DNA from 3 places in the Paenibacillus sp. HJGM_3 genome. Region 3 is predicted to be linked to each of the others. Evidence: riboswitches for the same ligand, from Rfam matches in the RefSeq annotation. Region 3 holds a riboswitch; each other region holds the start of a gene.

Region 1 (5,491 bases), on a different contig from region 3:
CTCTACACATCTCCGGATCCCATCTTTCTCCGCTTTTCAACGCTCCTGGTTCCGACTCCTATATGCCGACGGCCAGCTGCGCCCCCGCCCCGCGCAGCAAAAAGCCCGGCCTAGCTTGACTCCGCAGAGGCGGAGCAAGCTGGGCCGGACTTTTAGGAGCCCGAGCCGCGAGAGGCGGCGTCAGCGCGCGGAGGCGATCGCCCGGCTCAGGCGGGCGAATTCGTCCAGGCTGAGCGTCTCCGCCCGACGCGCGGGATCGATGCCGCAGGAGGCCAGGACGGCCTCCAGGCGGGTGCGGTCGTCGCCACGGAAGAACGCGGCCCGCAGGTTGTTTGCGATCGTCTTCCGCCGCTGGACGAAGCAGGCTTGGACGACTTCGAAGAAGAACGCTTCGTCGTCGGTCTCGACCGCGGGCTTGTCCCGCAGCCTCAAGCGAATGACGGCCGAATCCACATTCGGCTGAGGCACGAACACGGTCGGCGGCACGATCTTGACGATCTCCGGCACGCAATAATACTGCACGGCGATGCTAAGGCTGCCGTAGGCCTTGGTACCGGGAGGGGCCGACATGCGCTCGGCCACTTCCCGCTGGATCATGACGACGATGTTCTCGAGCGGCAGCTTCTCCTCGAGCAGCTTCATGATGATCGCCGTCGTGACGTAATAAGGCAAGTTTGCCACGACGCTGACGCCGGAGCAGTCGCGGAAGCGGGTGTCCCACAGCTCCGCCAGCGACAGCTTCAGCACATCCCCGTGCACGATGTGCGCGTTCGGGTATGGTTCCATGGTCTCCGCCAGCACCGGCAGCAGCCGCTGATCGATCTCGACGGCGACGACGGTCTTCGCCGCTTCTGCCAGCTGCTGGGTCAGCGCGCCGATGCCCGGCCCGATCTCCAGCGCGCCCTTCGTAGCGTTCAGCTCGGCGGCATCGACAATATGGTGCAAAATGTTCAGATCGGTCAGAAAATTTTGCCCCAAGCTTTTCTTAAGCACGAGCGAGTGCTTCTTGATTAACTCCTTCGTCCGTCTGGGGGAAGAGACCCGTTCTATCATCCGGCATTCACAATCCTTCGTTAGGGAATCCTTGCTCTACCGCCGCCCGAAATTCGTCTTTCGTAATGCGAAACATCGCGCACCGCTTCAGAAACTGTTTGCCGTTGCAGCACCCGATGCCGAGCCGCTCTCCGACCAGGAGCCGCCGGCGGGCGGCGTCCGGGTGCACGAGCAGGCCGGCCTCCATTAGGTCGGTCTGCGTGACAGGCTCTCCAGCCGAGGCTCCCGCCGCCAACTCGCCTCCCTCATAGTCGGTCCTCACCTGCTCCAGCGCCTGGCGGATCGCTTCATCCGAGGCGTTCTCCACCCCGATATCGCCCTTCTTGGTCGCCTGCTGCTGAGTGAGGAAGGCATGCTTGCACCCGGGAACGCGGGCGGCGATGATCCGGCGAATGCGTTCCCCGGCATGATCCGGATCGGTGAACACAATCACGCCTCGCCGTTCCTGAGCGAGTGCGATTCGACGGAGGACGGCATCATCGATGGCCGACCCGCCGGTCTCGATCGTCTCGGCCTGCACCGCGCGCTGGATGGCGATCGTATCGTCGCGCCCTTCCACTACAATGACTTCTCGAATCACAAGTGCGAACATCCTTTCCAATAAGCAACAAAAAGAAGAGGGGCGGTTCTCCTCTTCTTCCTGCTCCAATTATTTACACTATACCCGAAAAAGGGCCGTTTCATCAAACCTCAAAAAGGGGAATTAATTCGTAGCCGGCTTATCTTTGCCGATAACATAGACCTTGTATCCCCGCTTCACGCCGAACCGTTTGGCGTAATCGAGGCTGTCGAAGTAGACGTCGATCGTATTGCCTTTAATCGCGCTTCCGGTATCTTCGGCTCGGCGCAGTCCGATGCCTTCGATATACACCCACCAGCCGATCGGAATGACCTTGGGGTCAACGGCAATCGTGCGTCCTTCCGTCACTCGCGTCCCGGAGAACGTCATGCCGTATTGGGGATGCTCACTGGACTTGCCCACATCGACGGTGTACGCCGTAAGGGTCACGTTGTTCAGAATCTGCTTATACGCAAACGTCACCCCATTCTTCGATACTTCATCGATATTGGGCGAAGCGGCGGATAAGACTACCACGGGGTTTTTGGTGCCGAGCGCGACGACTTTGTTGACGCTTTCCTCGGCGACTTTCATATCCACAACGTTCTCGGCGACGAGCACGCCGTCTTCGAATGTCTTCTCTATCTTTTTGGCCAATACGCCTTCTTTGCCCTCGGACACCGTCTGCTCTTTGCCTTTGAGCAGGTTCGGGTCGTTTTGTTTGACCGTCTCGAACGGAATCGCTTCCGTCTGATCCTCAACAATCTTGCTGACTCTGACGACTTGCACCGTATCGTTGCCGGCGAGCGGCGATTCCAGAGCGGGAGTGACCTTATCCAGCTCTCCGAGCGATACGTTCAAGTCCTCCAGAGCGGCAGCAACCGTTCTTCCTGTCGTGTATCGGGTTTCCGTGTTGCCATCGGCCGTCAATTGAATCGGATAGGCATGATCGATCACGACAGTGTCCCCGTGCTTCAACTTCGCCTCGAGAGGCAAGGACAATCGATCATGAGCCCCAACCGGGATGGCCAGTTCATCCAGTAGGCGTTGCAGGACCCATTGCTTGGTGCTCACAACGGTTTCTTGTCCATTCACAACTACGGATACGCTCTTGGTAGCCGTACCGTACATCAACACCATGAACATGAAAGTCATAGCGATCGAAAACAAAGCGACGCCTGAAATCAAACGCAAGTTTTCTCGCTTCCATCGCAATGCGAAGGTCATGCTGGATGATCGCTTTACATGGGGTTCTCCTAGTTGAATACCTCCCACTTCTTCGGTCCTCCTTAAGCCCCGCCGTCGAGTGTTAGCTAGATCGGAATTGACGCGACTCTAGAATATGGTAGTGCCGTCTCTCCTTCACTTGTGTGATTTTGGGCCAAACCGCCCCCTCCCATGTGTATGAGAGGTAGTGACCCGTTATCCCTGGGTGAAGGAAAAAATTTCCTTTGGCGCTTTAACGCTGTACCGGGCAATCAAAACAAAAAAGCCGTAGAAGAGGAACTCTTCTCGGCTCTGCGTACTATGCTGACAAGCATAGCTGCCCGACAAAGTGCCCTCTCTCTTCACGCTTACGAGGTTAGCTGACGGATTCGGACGCGAGAGTCGCCCTATTCGCTGCACCAGGCTTCCGCGCCCAGGCCGCAAAATTCACCCCAATAACCCTTGATGGTTCCCCCGTTTTTCATTTCTGAAAACTCAGCGATTGGAAATTGATAGCAATATGAAGTTAAGTTATTATGAAGGTTAGTTTACGATGTTCCTCCAAAGCTGTAAAGCGAGGTCACCAGGTAAAATTAAACAAATCCCTGAATTTTGTGTGATTAATCACACTTTCTGAATGAAAATGCTCTCTCTCGCTCCTGCATGCTCCTGTTTTCTAAAATATTAGGTCATTACTGTAGAAAAATAGGTAAAAATGTACTTGAAATTCCCGAAAATGATAGGATAAAAGCATCAGAACTCATTTCGTCACCGGAGGCGTGTTTAATGGCAGCGATCTTGCAAGTGGAAAATCTGTATGGGGGCTACTTTCTGGGGAAGCCGATCTTGCACGACTTATCGTTCAGCGTGAACCCGGGAGAGATGATCGGGCTGATCGGCTTGAACGGAGCCGGGAAAAGCACCACGATCAAGCACCTGCTGGGGCTGCTCCAACCGCAGCGGGGAGAGATCCGCATCAGCGGCCGCCGGTCGAGCCGGGAGGAGCCGGCCTACCGTTCGCAGCTGGCGTACGTGCCGGAGGCACCGGAGCTGTACGCGGAGCTCACGATCCGGGAGCATTTGCGGCTGAGCGCGATGGTGTACGGGCTCGAGGAGGCCGAATTCGAGCGCCGGATGCAGAGATTGAGCGAGCAATTCCAGATGAGGGACAAGCTGAACAGTTTCCCGCAGCAATTGTCGAAAGGCATGAAGCAGAAGGTCATGATCATGTGCGCGTTTCTTGTCGAACCGCCTCTCTACATTATAGACGAGCCGTTCCTCGGCCTGGATCCCCTCAGCATGCGCTCGCTTCTGGAGCTGATGGTGGACCGCAAGCAAGAAGGGGCCAGCCTCCTGATCAGTTCGCACATCTTGTCGACGATTGAAAAATATTGCGACCGCTACATCGTGCTGCATCAAGGCCGTTCCATCGCCTCCGGGACGCTGTCCGAGCTGAAAAAGCAAGCGGGAGTCGGATCGGCCGACACGCTGGAGGATACTTTCTTCGCCTTGATTGGGGAGGGCGGGCAATGAACGTGCCTCACGAGCTATGGCGCGAACGGTATAAACGGCATCTCGCGTTAGTCTCCCGCTATACACGCGATATGGGCCGAAGCGGCTTTTTCATGTTCCTGCTTATGGTGCTGATCGGTCTCGGCTACTTCTACCAATACTCGTTGCCTCATTTGTCCGCTGATTTCCCCTATTCGATAGTCCTGATCGTGCTCCTGCTGCCGCTTACGGCCATCAGCCCGCTCCGCACCTTGCTGCGGGACGCGGACACCGTGTTCTTGCTGTCTCTCGAATCCGCCATGGCCTCCTACTTCCGGGCGGCCTTCCGGTACAGCCTGATCGGACAAGCTCTCCTCACAATCGCGGTTGTCCTCGCGGCCAGCCCGTTGTATGTACACGGATTCGGGGATCAGGCGGATCCGGTGTGGGCGCTGCTGCTGCTTGCGCTCGCTCTGAAAGTCGCGAACCTGCTGCATGCGTGGAAGGAGGCGAACCTCGCCGCGCGCGAATATAGGATCGGGGCGTCGCTGTTCAAATGGATCGTCAACGCGGCGGTCTGGCTCCTCTTCCTGAAGGCCGGCTTTCTGATCGCAGGCGCCTTATTCCTGGTCTCCTTCGGGGTAGCGGCTCTTGCGTACCCTCGACTGCCCGCTTACCGCGTGCATTGGACCGAGCTGCTCGCCCGGGAGGCGAAGCATCAATCGTTCTTCTTCCTCTTCTTCAGCTGGTTCACCGATGTAGACGAGCTGCCGCACCAGGTGCGCCGCCGGAGCTGGCTGAAGTTCGCCGCGTCGGGCATCCGGTTCCGCCCGGACCGGGCTTATCTGTATTTATATACGCTCACGCTGATTCGTTCGGAGTTGACCGGTATCGTACTGCGGCTGCTAGTGCTTGCATGTGCATTAATCGTGACGAGCCGGAACCCTTGGCTCGCGAGCGGGCTCTACTTGTTCTTCGCGCTCGTCATCCACGTGCAGCTGTCCGCGCTGCGCGAGCTCCACGCCCACGCCGTCATGCCGGCGTTGTACCCGCTGCCGCCGCAGGCGCGCCGCCACGCCGTCGCCGCGGTCGCGTTTCGCGCGCAGCTCGCGGTGCTCGCGCTGCTGACGGCCGCGCTTGCCGCGAGCCCGGCGCTCACCGCGCCGATGGCGTCGCTGCCGC
Region 2 (5,491 bases), on a different contig from region 3:
ACCTTGCGGCCGTCCTTCAGGTCGATGCCGCTCATCCGCGTCTCCGCCTTGAACTCGATGAAGTCTCCGCCGACCGCGACCGCTTCGGAATACGTCATTCCTTCCTTCTTCATCAGCTCCAGGACGGAACGGCCTTCCGGCGTCTCATCCTTCACCGAGCTGATCGCTGCCCATTCCGCCACGGCGCTCACCGACTCCGAGCCGACCGGGATGAACTTGCTCGCCATCCGGTTCCCGAACGTGATCGTCCCGGTCTTATCGAGGATCATCGTGTTGATGTCGCCCGACGCCTCCACCGCCTTGCCCGACATGGCGAGTACGTTGAACTGGGTGACGCGGTCCATGCCCGCGATCCCGATCGCCGACAGCAGCCCGCCGATCGTAGTCGGGATGAGGCAGACGAGCAGTGCGATCAGCACGGGGATCGTCAGCTCGACATCCACGAACTTCGCGATCGGCGCCAGGGTGGCGACGACGATCAGGAAGATGAGCGTCAGCGAGGTGAGCAGCGTGTTCAGCGCGATCTCGTTCGGCGTTTTCTGCCGCTTCGCGCCTTCGACGAGCGAGATCATCCGGTCGATGAACGACTCCCCGGGATCGCTCGTAATCCGGATCGTTAGTTGGTCGCTGACGAGGCGGGTGCCCCCGGTGACGGAGCTGAAGTCGCCGCCCGCTTCCTTGATGACCGGGGCGGATTCCCCGGTAATGGCCGATTCGTCCACGGAGCCGAGCCCCTCGATGACTTCGCCGTCGCCCGGGATCATCTCGCCTTGCGAGACGACGACGATGTCCCCTTTACGCAAGTCGGTGGACGGCACCTGCTTGATGACGCCGTTCACCCGCTTGTTCGCGGTGATTTCTTTCTTCGTCTTCTTGAGCGAGCTGGCCTGTGCCTTCCCTCGCCCTTCGGCTAGAGCCTCGGCGAAATTGGCGAACAAGATCGTGAAAAGCAGAATGAGGAAGACAGTGCAATTGAACCCGATATCCTCCTCGGTTCCGAAATACCCAGGGAGCAGCGTCATTAGCAGCACGACGAACGTGCCGACTTCTACGACGAACATGACCGGATTTTTCATCATGGAGACCGGGTTCAGCTTGACAAAGCTGTCTACCGCAGCTTGCTTGACGATATCGCCGGTCAATAACCCTTTTCGTTTTGAACTCATGGTTGATCCCCACCTCTTCTATTAGCGAATCGTCAAATGTTCCGCGATCGGTCCCAGCACGAGTACCGGCAGGAAGGTCAGTGCCCCGATAATGAGGACCGTCCCGACCAGAATACCCACGAACAACCCGTTGTCCGTCCGGAACGTCCCGATCGTCTCCGGCACCCATTGCTTGCGTACGAGAGAGCCGGCCACCGCCAGCATCGCGATCATGGAGATGTAACGGCCTAGCAGCATGACGAGCCCGGTAGAGATATTCCAGAATGGCGTATTGTCGCCCAGGCCCTCGAAGCCCGACCCGTTGTTGGCCGCAGACGACGTATATTCATACAGCACCTGTGAGATGCCGTGGAACGATGGATTCGTGATGGCGACTTTCCCTAGCTCCGTCAGAAGCGCAATCGCCGTTGGCCCCAAAATGATAAGCGGATGCACCAGAATCGCGATCGCAATCAGCTTCATCTCCCGAGGCTCGATCTTGCGCCCGAGGAATTCCGGCGTACGTCCGACCATCAGGCCGGCTAGGAACACCGCCAGCATGGCGTACATCAGCATGTTGACGAGCCCGACCCCTTTGCCGCCGAACACGTTGTTCAGCATCATGAGAGACAGCGGCGTAATCTGGCCGAGCGGGGTCAGCGTATCGTGCATGTTGTTGACCGAGCCGGTCGTCGCCGCCGTCGTTACGGTGGTGAACAAGGACGACTGCGCGATACCGAAGCGGACTTCCTTGCCCTCCATACTGCCCTGGGAGGCGTCGATGCCGAGCCGGTTCATGACGGGGTTGCCGTTCGACTCGGACGCATAGTTCAGGGCGAGGAAGGCGACGAATAAGAGCATCATGCTGGAGAAAATAACCCAGCCTTGCTTGCGGCTCTTGGCGAACAAGCCATACGTGTAAGGCAGCGCCGCACCTATTACCCACATAGACAGAATTTCGATGACGTTCGTGAGCCCGTTCGGGTTCTCGAACGGGTGGGCCGAGTTGACGCCCATGAACCCGCCGCCGTTCGTTCCCAAGTGCTTGATCGATACCAGCGAAGCCACCGGTCCGATCGCGATCTGCTGCTCCTGCCCCTCCAGTCCGGTGACCGTCTGCGTCGGCTTGAGCGTCTGCGGGACGTGCAAGGCGACCAGCAGCAGCGTCACGACCAAGGCGATCGGGAAGAACACCCGCGTATGCGCCCTGACGAAATCCTCGAAGAAGTTGCCGATCTGATGCCCCTTGCTCGTAATCCCGCGGATGAACGCGATCGCGACGCACAGGCCGGTGGCGGCCGAGGTGAACATCATCATCATGATGACGATCATCTGGGAGAAGTAGCTTAGGCCTGTCTCCCCGCTGTAATGCTGCAGGTTCGTATTGGTTATGAAGCTGATGACCGTGTTGAAGCTCAGCGTCGCTTCCATATTACCGATATCGTTCGGATTGAGCGGCAGAAACTTCTGCAGCCTCAGGATGAGGTAACAGAAAGCGACTAGCGCGATATTGGTGACGATGAAGCTGAGGGCGTACGTTTTCCAAGTCATACCCTTGCGGTCCTTCACCCCGATCAGGGCGAATAAGGGCCGCTCGACGAAGCCGAACCAGCGGTCCGTCGCGTTCGCTTCATTGCGAAATACGTTGTATAAGTAAGTGCCCATTGGCTTGACGAGCAGCAAGAGCACTACTATGACGATAGTAATCTGCAAGACGCCCATAGTTGACAGTGTCCTCCCTTGACGGAATCCCGGCTAAAATTTTTCCGGATGGATCAGCGCATATACCAGGTACAAAAAAAGGAGCGCGGTGCAAACGAGCACTACAATCATGGCTGTTCGGCCCCTTCCTCGATCACCCGGCCGCACCAGTACAGGAACCCGGTGAAGACGAAATAAGTCGCCGCCAAGAGCAGCAGCATATACAGATCGGTCATCGCGATCGCCTCCGATTTTCATCACGTGCTTTCACAGTTTTCAATAGCGTTCCAAAAAAATGCAAAAAAAACCACAGAGGCATTAAGCCCTGTGGTCTGACGTCAGATCACACGCTTCATCATCCTCTCTCCAAAGGCATGCCGCAGGTGTGGATACCGGCTCTGCCATCCTACGCTTACGAGGTTAGCTGACGGATTCGGGCGGTGAGAGTCGCCCTACCCGGTACGTGCGATGTACCGGGATTCACCCCATGCCTCCTGCGTTTGACGGCTCTCACACCGTCGCCCGCGGGACGCGTTTGGTTCCCCCGCTTTCCCAGGCCTCAGGCCCAGGAAACTCAGCGATTCGTTCCGAACGGTCGGTTCGGATTAATCTGAGTCGTATCTTACGCTTGCCGGGTCGTTCTGTAAATGGAGGACGGCTTTCATTTTGGAGAGGGAACGGTAGGGGCGAGGGGCTAATCGAATAGGGGCTCCGATTTTCTCTATGATGCTCTGTATTTCGTGTATTTTCGCTTGATTGGCGAAACGCCTGCAAATGAGATAGCACGCATGTGGAGAATGGAAGAGATGCGCGGTTGTATCCGTTTTATTGAGAGGAACCGGGGGATATGGGCTGTTTTTCCCGAAATTGAGGATTGGGCCGGCATAGGCGGGTGAGAGGTTTCTTAGTTTTGCGGGGTGCGGGATGCGGGGTGCGGGCCCGGAGGGTGTAGACTCGATTAACGGAAAAATTTGCTGCTAACCTGATTTTCGAGGTGATTCCAACCCAAATAACGGAAAATTTTGCCGCTAATCCATTTTTTCGATTGCAAAACAACCCCATTCACATCGTTAGCAGCAAAAATGTTCATTATTTTTATGAGATCGATGAAAATCGAGCAATAGCGGAAAATTTTTCCGTTATCTATGAAAAGCCGATTTACTGAGCCGAGACCTAACTGTTCCATCACCTCATCCGATCATCCGCCAGCCCTCGTTACTTAATTACTTGTCATTCCCGGAACATATATCCCATGACCCCCGATCCGATGTCAGATTCCCAAGAACGTGTGATTTGTTCTCCCTCCGTCACCTTACTGTAATCCGTGCACCCAGCCTATGGGAACTTATACCGGACCAGTTTCCGCTTCCTGGCGCCAAAAAAACCGGCCTATGGCCGGTTTTTGCTTAGCTCTTTACTTGGAACTCTGCCAGCGGAACGGGTTCGTGCCGAAGAAAATGTCCGGGTTCGCCTGCACATTGTGCATCCAGAACGTGAAATGAAGATGGGGGCCGGTTGAAAATCCAGTCGTGCCTACGAGGCCGATGATGTCGCCTTTCTTGACCTTGTCGCCGGTCTTCACGTTCAACTGCAACATATGCGCATATTGGGAGAAGAGGCCCATGCCGTGGTCGATATAGATGGCGTTGCCGGTCAAGTACAGCGTCTCCGCCAGGACGACGATGCCGTCGTTGGTCGCCTTGATCGGCGTCCCTTGCTTGGCGGCCAAGTCTAACGCCAGGTGGGAGCTGTCGTATTTGTTGTTCACGTACCGGGTGTACCCGTAAGGGGTCGTGAGGATCCCTTCGATCGGCTTAATGAACTCCGAATCGAACAGGAATTCCGGGGCCGACTTGCTCCGAGCCGCGTCGATCTTCTTCTGATCGGCCAAAATGCGGGCCGTGTCCTGCTTCATCGCTTCCATCTCCTGCGTGACCTGCAGGTATTGCGTCTCGAATTTCTTCGACTTGATCGTCAGCACTTGATCCCCGATTGTATAGGTCCCCGGCTTGACAGACAGCGATACCGGCAAGTACGTGAAGTACCCCGCTCCATAGGGCTGGAGCTTGTAAGCAGCTCCTTGCCAAGCGACTTCGCCCGGTCCGTCGTGGCGCACCAGGACCGCGTCGCCGATGTAGGCGGTGGCCGGGAACAGCTTCCAGGAGGAGCTCATCGCTTGGCGAGCCGCCTGAGCGTTCTCATACAGCTGCGCTTCGAGCTGGACCGTCGAGCGCCGCTTCTTCTCCGCCTCGAGCGCTTGCCGCACGTCGGGCGTCGCTTCCTTCTGCCACGTCTTCCCTCCGTCCACGGTGACGAGCGGCGGCAGAGGCTCCGCCGAGTCGCTCTCCACGATGGCCCAGCCGATGGCCGAGGTGAGAAATTGCGCTTGCTTCACCTTGTACGTCTTCGAAGCAATCATCAGCGTAGTGAGCTGCGGCTGCGCGGGCGGCGCCCATAAGTCCGCCCAAGGATCTGGGGTCGCCGAGGGCGTACCAGCGGCCGTACCAGCGCCCGTGCCGGCTGGCGCACTTGTGCTTGCCGATGCACCGGCAGCGCTCGGGGCGGCCTTCCAGCTCAGCCCTCCGTCGGTCGTTATTTCCGTATAGGACCGCTTCACTCCGGCTACCTCGATCGCGTCCTCGTAA
Region 3 (5,491 bases):
GGCGAACGCGCAGCTCGCTCAAGGCGCCGCCCAGAGCGCAGCCGGGCTCGAGCAGCTGCGCAGCAGCTTGGCCGGCGCCGAGCAGTCGGCGGCGCAGCTCCAGGCCGGCGCCGGCAGCCTGTCGGCCGGCCTCGCGCAGTGGGCGGCGGCTCATCCGGACTTGGCCAAGGATGAGGCGCTGCAGAAGCTGATCGCCACGAGCCAGCAGGTGGCGACCGGCACGGATGCGCTGGCGGCCGGCAGCCGGCAGCTGACGGCGGGCGCCGCGCAGCTGACCGCGGGCGGCCAGCAGCTGCAGCAAGGCGTCACCGCCTTCGGCCAGAAGCTGGGCGAGGCGGAAGCCGGCAGTCAGGCGCTGCTGCAGGGCGTACGCACGGCCGCAGCGGGCGGAGCCGACCTGCAGCGCGGGCTCGCCCAGTTGAGCGGCGGCGTCTCGCAGCTGGCGGACGGTACGGCGCAGCTGAAGGCCGGCGCGGACCAGCTGGCGGGGGGCTCGTCGCAGGTGGCGAGCGGCTCCGGCGAGCTGTCCGACAAGCTGAAGGCCGCGTCCGGCCAGACGTCCGACATCAAGACGTCGGATGCGACGTATGACAAAATCGCAAGTCCTGTGCAGGTGGAAGAGGATAAGCTGACGTCGGTGCCGAACTACGGAACCGGGTTCGCCCCTTACTTCGTCTCGCTCGGGTTGTTCGTCGGCTCGATGCTGCTCACGATCGTGTTCCCGATGAGGGAGACGTCGCTCACACCGAAGTCGGGATTCAGCTGGTTCATTGGCAAGTGGGGCCTTATGCTGTCCGTCGGGGTTATCCAGGCGGTCATCGTGGACCTGGTGCTCTTGTACGGCCTAGGCATCGATGTGCAGAGCGTGCCATACTTCATGCTGTTCAGCGTGCTCGTCAGCTGGACGTTCATGTCGCTCGTGCAAGTGCTCGTCACCGCATTCGGCGATCCCGGCCGCTTCTTGGCTATCATCATTCTTATTCTGCAGCTGACGACATCGGCCGGGACGTTCCCCCTCGAGCTTATTCCGGAGCCGCTGCAATGGTTCAATTCCTGGCTGCCGATGACGTATACCGTAGCCGGGTACAAGGCGGTCATCTCGAGCGGAGATTACAGCTTCCTTGCGCACAACGCCTGGATTCTGGGCGCCTTTACGATCGGCTTCAGCTTACTGACATTAGCATTCTTTATCGTACTATTCCGAAAAAAGCACGGCCAATCATCCGACTCGGCATCATCCGCACTATCCGTATAGCAAGTCTTCAAGCAGCTCTTTCTTCCTCTGAAGAAAGGGCTGTTGTGCGTATATAAAAGCTGGAAGACCGGAGTGGTCGAAGTTGACAGCGCAATCCGAACGCAAGTACAATCACTACGTATGCAAAAGGCAGTCTGATACTTAATCCAATTCATGCGGAGGTTGAACTTGTATGGCACTCACGAACAAAATCGGCGTTATCGTAGACAGCTTTGGAATCGGCGTTCGGGAAGGCTTGAAGAAAGCTAAGGAAGTCGGGGCGGAGGGCGTACAGATTTATGCGGTCAGCGGCGAGATGGACCCTGCGAATTTGTCCGCAACCCAGCGCAAGGAACTGAAGGCGTATATCGACTCGCTCGGCCTCGAGATCTCCGCGCTGTGCGGCGATTTGGGCGGCCATGGCTTCCAGGATACGGCTGCCAACCCGGCCAAGGTGGAGAAGTCGAAGCGGATTCTCGATCTCGCGCAAGATCTCGGCACGAACATCGTGACGACCCATATCGGGATCGTGCCGTCGGACAGGAACGGCGCGGTATTCGCGGCCATGCAGCAGGCGTGCGAGGAACTGAGCCAATATGCGAGCAGCATGGGCGGCTTCTTCGCCATCGAGACCGGCCCGGAGACGGCCGAGCACCTGAAGGGCTTCCTGGATACGCTCAGCAGCCGCGGCGTGTCCGTCAACTTTGACCCGGCCAACATGGTCATGGTCACCGGCGACGATCCGGTCCGCGGCGTGTATACGCTCAAGGATTATATCGTGCACACCCATGTGAAGGACGGCATTCGCTACAAGGAAGTCGATCCGCGCGAAATCTACGGCGCCTTGGGTTACGAGCCGATGGATCACGGCAAAATTGCCGAAATGGTTCGTTCGGGCGAGATCTTCAAGGAAGTGCCGCTCGGCGAGGGCAAGGTCGACTTTGCCGCGTATTTCAAGGCGCTGCAAGACATCGGATATACCGGCTACTTGACGATCGAGCGCGAAGTCGGCGACCAGCCGGAAGTCGATATTCGCAAGGCGGTTGACTTCATCAAAACGTACCGGTAATCGGTACGCGTCCACGATCCGGTTTGGATGGAAGACTTTGTGGCATGAATTCGCGAATTGAACCGTGCTACAATTAATAGGCACCAAACAAACCAAATTAGGCCGAAGCTGCTAGAAGCACGGGGGAACCAATTTTGGGGTGAAGCTGCATCGTCGGATGCGGCCGGGTGTACTCTTTACCCGAATCCGTCAGCTAACCTCGCAGGCCGATAAGGAGAGTGGAGTTTTTTGAAGAAGTTTAGCAAGCAGTTGCTAGCAGGCGTATTGGCGGTTGGCGTTATCGGCGGTGCTGCCGGAGTAGGTTCCGCATCCGCGGCTACTTTGAGCGACCTGTCGAAAAATACAGGCAATAACGTTCAAGTCTATTATGGCTTTAAGCAGTTGAGCTTGGCCGATCTGCTGAACGGTAATTTTAACCTGGCCGAGCAAATCCAAAAGATGTGCCCGGGGCTGAACCTTCAGATTCCGGATATTCAACTGCCTGGATTGCCGGAAGTAACGCAGCCAACAACACCAACTACACCTACAACACCGTCAGAGACACCGGCAACACCGACACCGGCGCCAACGACGAAGCCTACACCTGCGCCAACACCATTTACACCAAAGCCGACGCCTACACCGACACCGAAGCCGACTCAGCCGTCTACCGGCACTGAGAGCTCTTTTGCGAATCAGGTGGTCAATCTGGTGAACCAGGAGCGCGCGAAAGCGGGTCTGTCTGCGCTGACCAGCGATGCTGCTTTGACGAATATGGCGATGGACAAGGCAAAGGATATGTACAACCGGAATTATTTCGACCATACTTCGCCTACATTCGGTTCTCCGTTTGATATGATGAAATCCTACAACATTCCGTTCCGTTATGCCGGCGAGAACATCGCCAAAGGCCAACGCACGCCTCAGGAAGTAATGACCGCTTGGATGAACAGCGCGGGTCACCGCCAAAACATCCTGAGCCCGAACTTCACGAAGATCGGCGTTGCGTACTACAACGGCGAATGGGTACAAGAATTCACGGGCTAATGCAACACCGGCAGCCGCTGACATCGTCAGCGGCTTTTACATACGCGCTTATCGTACAAAAAAGAAACTAGCCTAACGCATGTTAGGCTAGCCTACTACTTTTTCCTTAAAGATTTGCCCGGCACAATACTCGATAATGTCGCTTCGGCGCACGATCCCGATGAATCGATCCATGTCGTCCACGACGGGTACGAAGTTCTGGGTAGTCGCTTTGGAGATCAAGTCGTCCATATTGGCATTAATGTGTACAGGTACGTTGTTGATGCGCATCGGAATCTCGGACAGTGGCACGCGGTTGGCGTTATCGAATGTAACACCTTCGTTGTTCTTCATGAACCAGAGCAGATCGCCCTCTGTAAGCGTCCCTACATACTGGCCGTCTTCGCTTAGAATCGGCACGGCCGTGTAGCGATGATATTCCATTCGTTCCAAAGCTTGTCGCAGTGTGGAAGTGGAGGTCAAGCAAACAACCTCTTGCTTCGGGACTAGAAAAAAAGCAATATTCATTCTCTCTCTCACCTCGAGTCACAAATCATTCCTATTCCATTATAACGTTTTTTGGAGCAAAATCGCTTCTTTTCTTTTTGGAAACCGAAATGAAAGTTGGAATCCCGGGCTTTCTTTGGATGCATGACCGGCCGGCTCAGCGGTTACACTAGCTTCGAGGTGATAGCTCTATGGCGCGCAGAAGAAACCGGAAGCTGGTTGTACCGGAAGCCGGACAAAGTCTGGATCTGTTCAAAGCGCAAGTCATGCGGCAGGAAGGGTACAAAGTGGATCCGTCCCATCCGGACGATGTGAAGTTTGAGGTTGCTCGCTCCTTGGGCGTGCCGTTAACGGAAGGGAACAATGGAGAATTGAAGTCCGAGGCGGCGGGCCGCATCGGAGGGGAAATCGGCGGCGCCATGGTGCGCGAGATGGTGCGGATGGCGAAGGAGCAGCTTGCTCGAACGCGTCAATAAGCGCATCTAATCCATGCAAGACAAGCGTTTCGGTGGTTTGGGACCGAAGCGCCTTTTTGTGCGATCGCGTTACAATTTGTCTGGTCTCTTTCGCAAAATGACATACATGCTCCCGGCAAATCCTCTACACTTAGGGACGAATGGCAGTGCCATCCCAAGTTACAGACATGTTCTTGTCGGGAGGAGATATTAGATGAGCAAGCTAGCGATCGATGGAGGGGCCCCTGTTCGTACGGCGGGCTTTTCCCAATGGCCGATTTATGACGAGCTGGAGCTGCAAATGCTGAAGGAAGTGCTGGAGTCCGGCAAGTGGGGCGGTTCCGGCGGGACTAAAGCCGGGTATGAGGCGAAGCTTCCGAAGATGGAGCGAGAATTCGCCAAGCTGCAGGATTCGGCTTATGCGGTAAGTGTAGTAAACGGAACGGTAGCGATAACCGTAGCTTTGCAAGCGGCCGGCGTCCGTTCCGGCGATGAAGTGATCATTCCGCCGTATACATTCATTGCCACGGCGACGGCAGCACTAGCCTACGGGGCAATTCCCGTCTTCGCGGACATTGAACCGGACACGCTGCTGATCGATCCGGAGAAGGTCGAGGCGCTGATCACGCCGAAGACAAAGGCGATCATCGCCGTGCATATAGCCGGCGCACCGGCGAATATGACGCGGCTCGGCGAGATCGCTCGGAAGCACGGGCTCGCGCTCATCGAAGACGCGGCCCAAGCGGTCGGCGCCAAGTGGGAAGGACGGGGCGTCGGCTCCATCGGCGATCTGGGGACGTTCAGCCTCCAGTCGAGCAAAAACTTGAATGCCGGCGAAGGCGGCATCATCACGACGAATCAAGCGCATCTCTGGGAAAATGCGTGGTCGATCTGCAACGTAGGCCGTATCCCGAACGGCGAATGGTATCAGCATGAGAAGCTCGGGCAGAACTATCGACTGTCCGAGTTCCAGGCGGCGATCGTTCTCGCCCAGATGACGCGCCTGGAGGAGCAGATGACCCTTCGCGAGCAGAATGCGGCCCGATTGGATAGCCTGCTCGGCTCCATCGACGGAGTGCGGCTCATGAAGCAGGACCCTCGAATTACTCGACACGCGTACCATCTGTACATGTTCAAGCTGGAGCCGTCGGTAACCGAGCGCGTCCAGAAGGCGGAGGTGATCCGCCGGCTGCAGGCCGAAGGCATCCCCGTCGCGGCAGG

The links. A riboswitch is a leader RNA that binds a small molecule or an ion and turns the genes downstream of it on or off. The one in region 3 is predicted to bind cyclic di-AMP.
Region 1: another riboswitch for cyclic di-AMP. It lies ahead of ACI5FR_RS28790 (resuscitation-promoting factor); the one in region 3 lies ahead of ACI5FR_RS03260 (CAP domain-containing protein).
Region 2: another riboswitch for cyclic di-AMP. It lies ahead of kdpF (K(+)-transporting ATPase subunit F); the one in region 3 lies ahead of ACI5FR_RS03260 (CAP domain-containing protein).

Annotation. Positions count from the first base shown of each region.
Region 1 is NZ_JBJGED010000035.1:11,611-17,101, reverse strand. Features, by position in the region: gene rsmA (16S rRNA (adenine(1518)-N(6)/adenine(1519)-N(6))-dimethyltransferase RsmA) at 181-1,053, opposite strand; gene rnmV (ribonuclease M5) at 1,061-1,633, opposite strand; gene ACI5FR_RS28790 (resuscitation-promoting factor) at 1,757-2,887, opposite strand; cyclic di-AMP (ydaO/yuaA leader) riboswitch at 3,168-3,329, opposite strand; gene ACI5FR_RS28785 (ABC transporter ATP-binding protein) at 3,605-4,351, shown strand; gene ACI5FR_RS28780 (ABC transporter permease) at 4,348-5,491, shown strand, end outside.
Region 2 is NZ_JBJGED010000003.1:25,909-31,399, reverse strand. Features, by position in the region: gene kdpB (potassium-transporting ATPase subunit KdpB) at 1-1,166, opposite strand, end outside; gene kdpA (potassium-transporting ATPase subunit KdpA) at 1,188-2,867, opposite strand; gene kdpF (K(+)-transporting ATPase subunit F) at 2,901-2,978, opposite strand; cyclic di-AMP (ydaO/yuaA leader) riboswitch at 3,241-3,436, opposite strand; gene ACI5FR_RS04300 (M23 family metallopeptidase) at 4,261-5,491, opposite strand, start outside.
Region 3 is NZ_JBJGED010000002.1:212,383-217,873, reverse strand. Features, by position in the region: gene ACI5FR_RS03270 (YhgE/Pip family protein) at 1-1,255, shown strand, start outside; gene ACI5FR_RS03265 (sugar phosphate isomerase/epimerase family protein) at 1,428-2,303, shown strand; cyclic di-AMP (ydaO/yuaA leader) riboswitch at 2,394-2,527, shown strand; gene ACI5FR_RS03260 (CAP domain-containing protein) at 2,532-3,329, shown strand; gene ACI5FR_RS03255 (CBS domain-containing protein) at 3,417-3,836, opposite strand; gene ACI5FR_RS03250 (alpha/beta-type small acid-soluble spore protein) at 4,007-4,291, shown strand; gene ACI5FR_RS03245 (DegT/DnrJ/EryC1/StrS family aminotransferase) at 4,485-5,491, shown strand, end outside.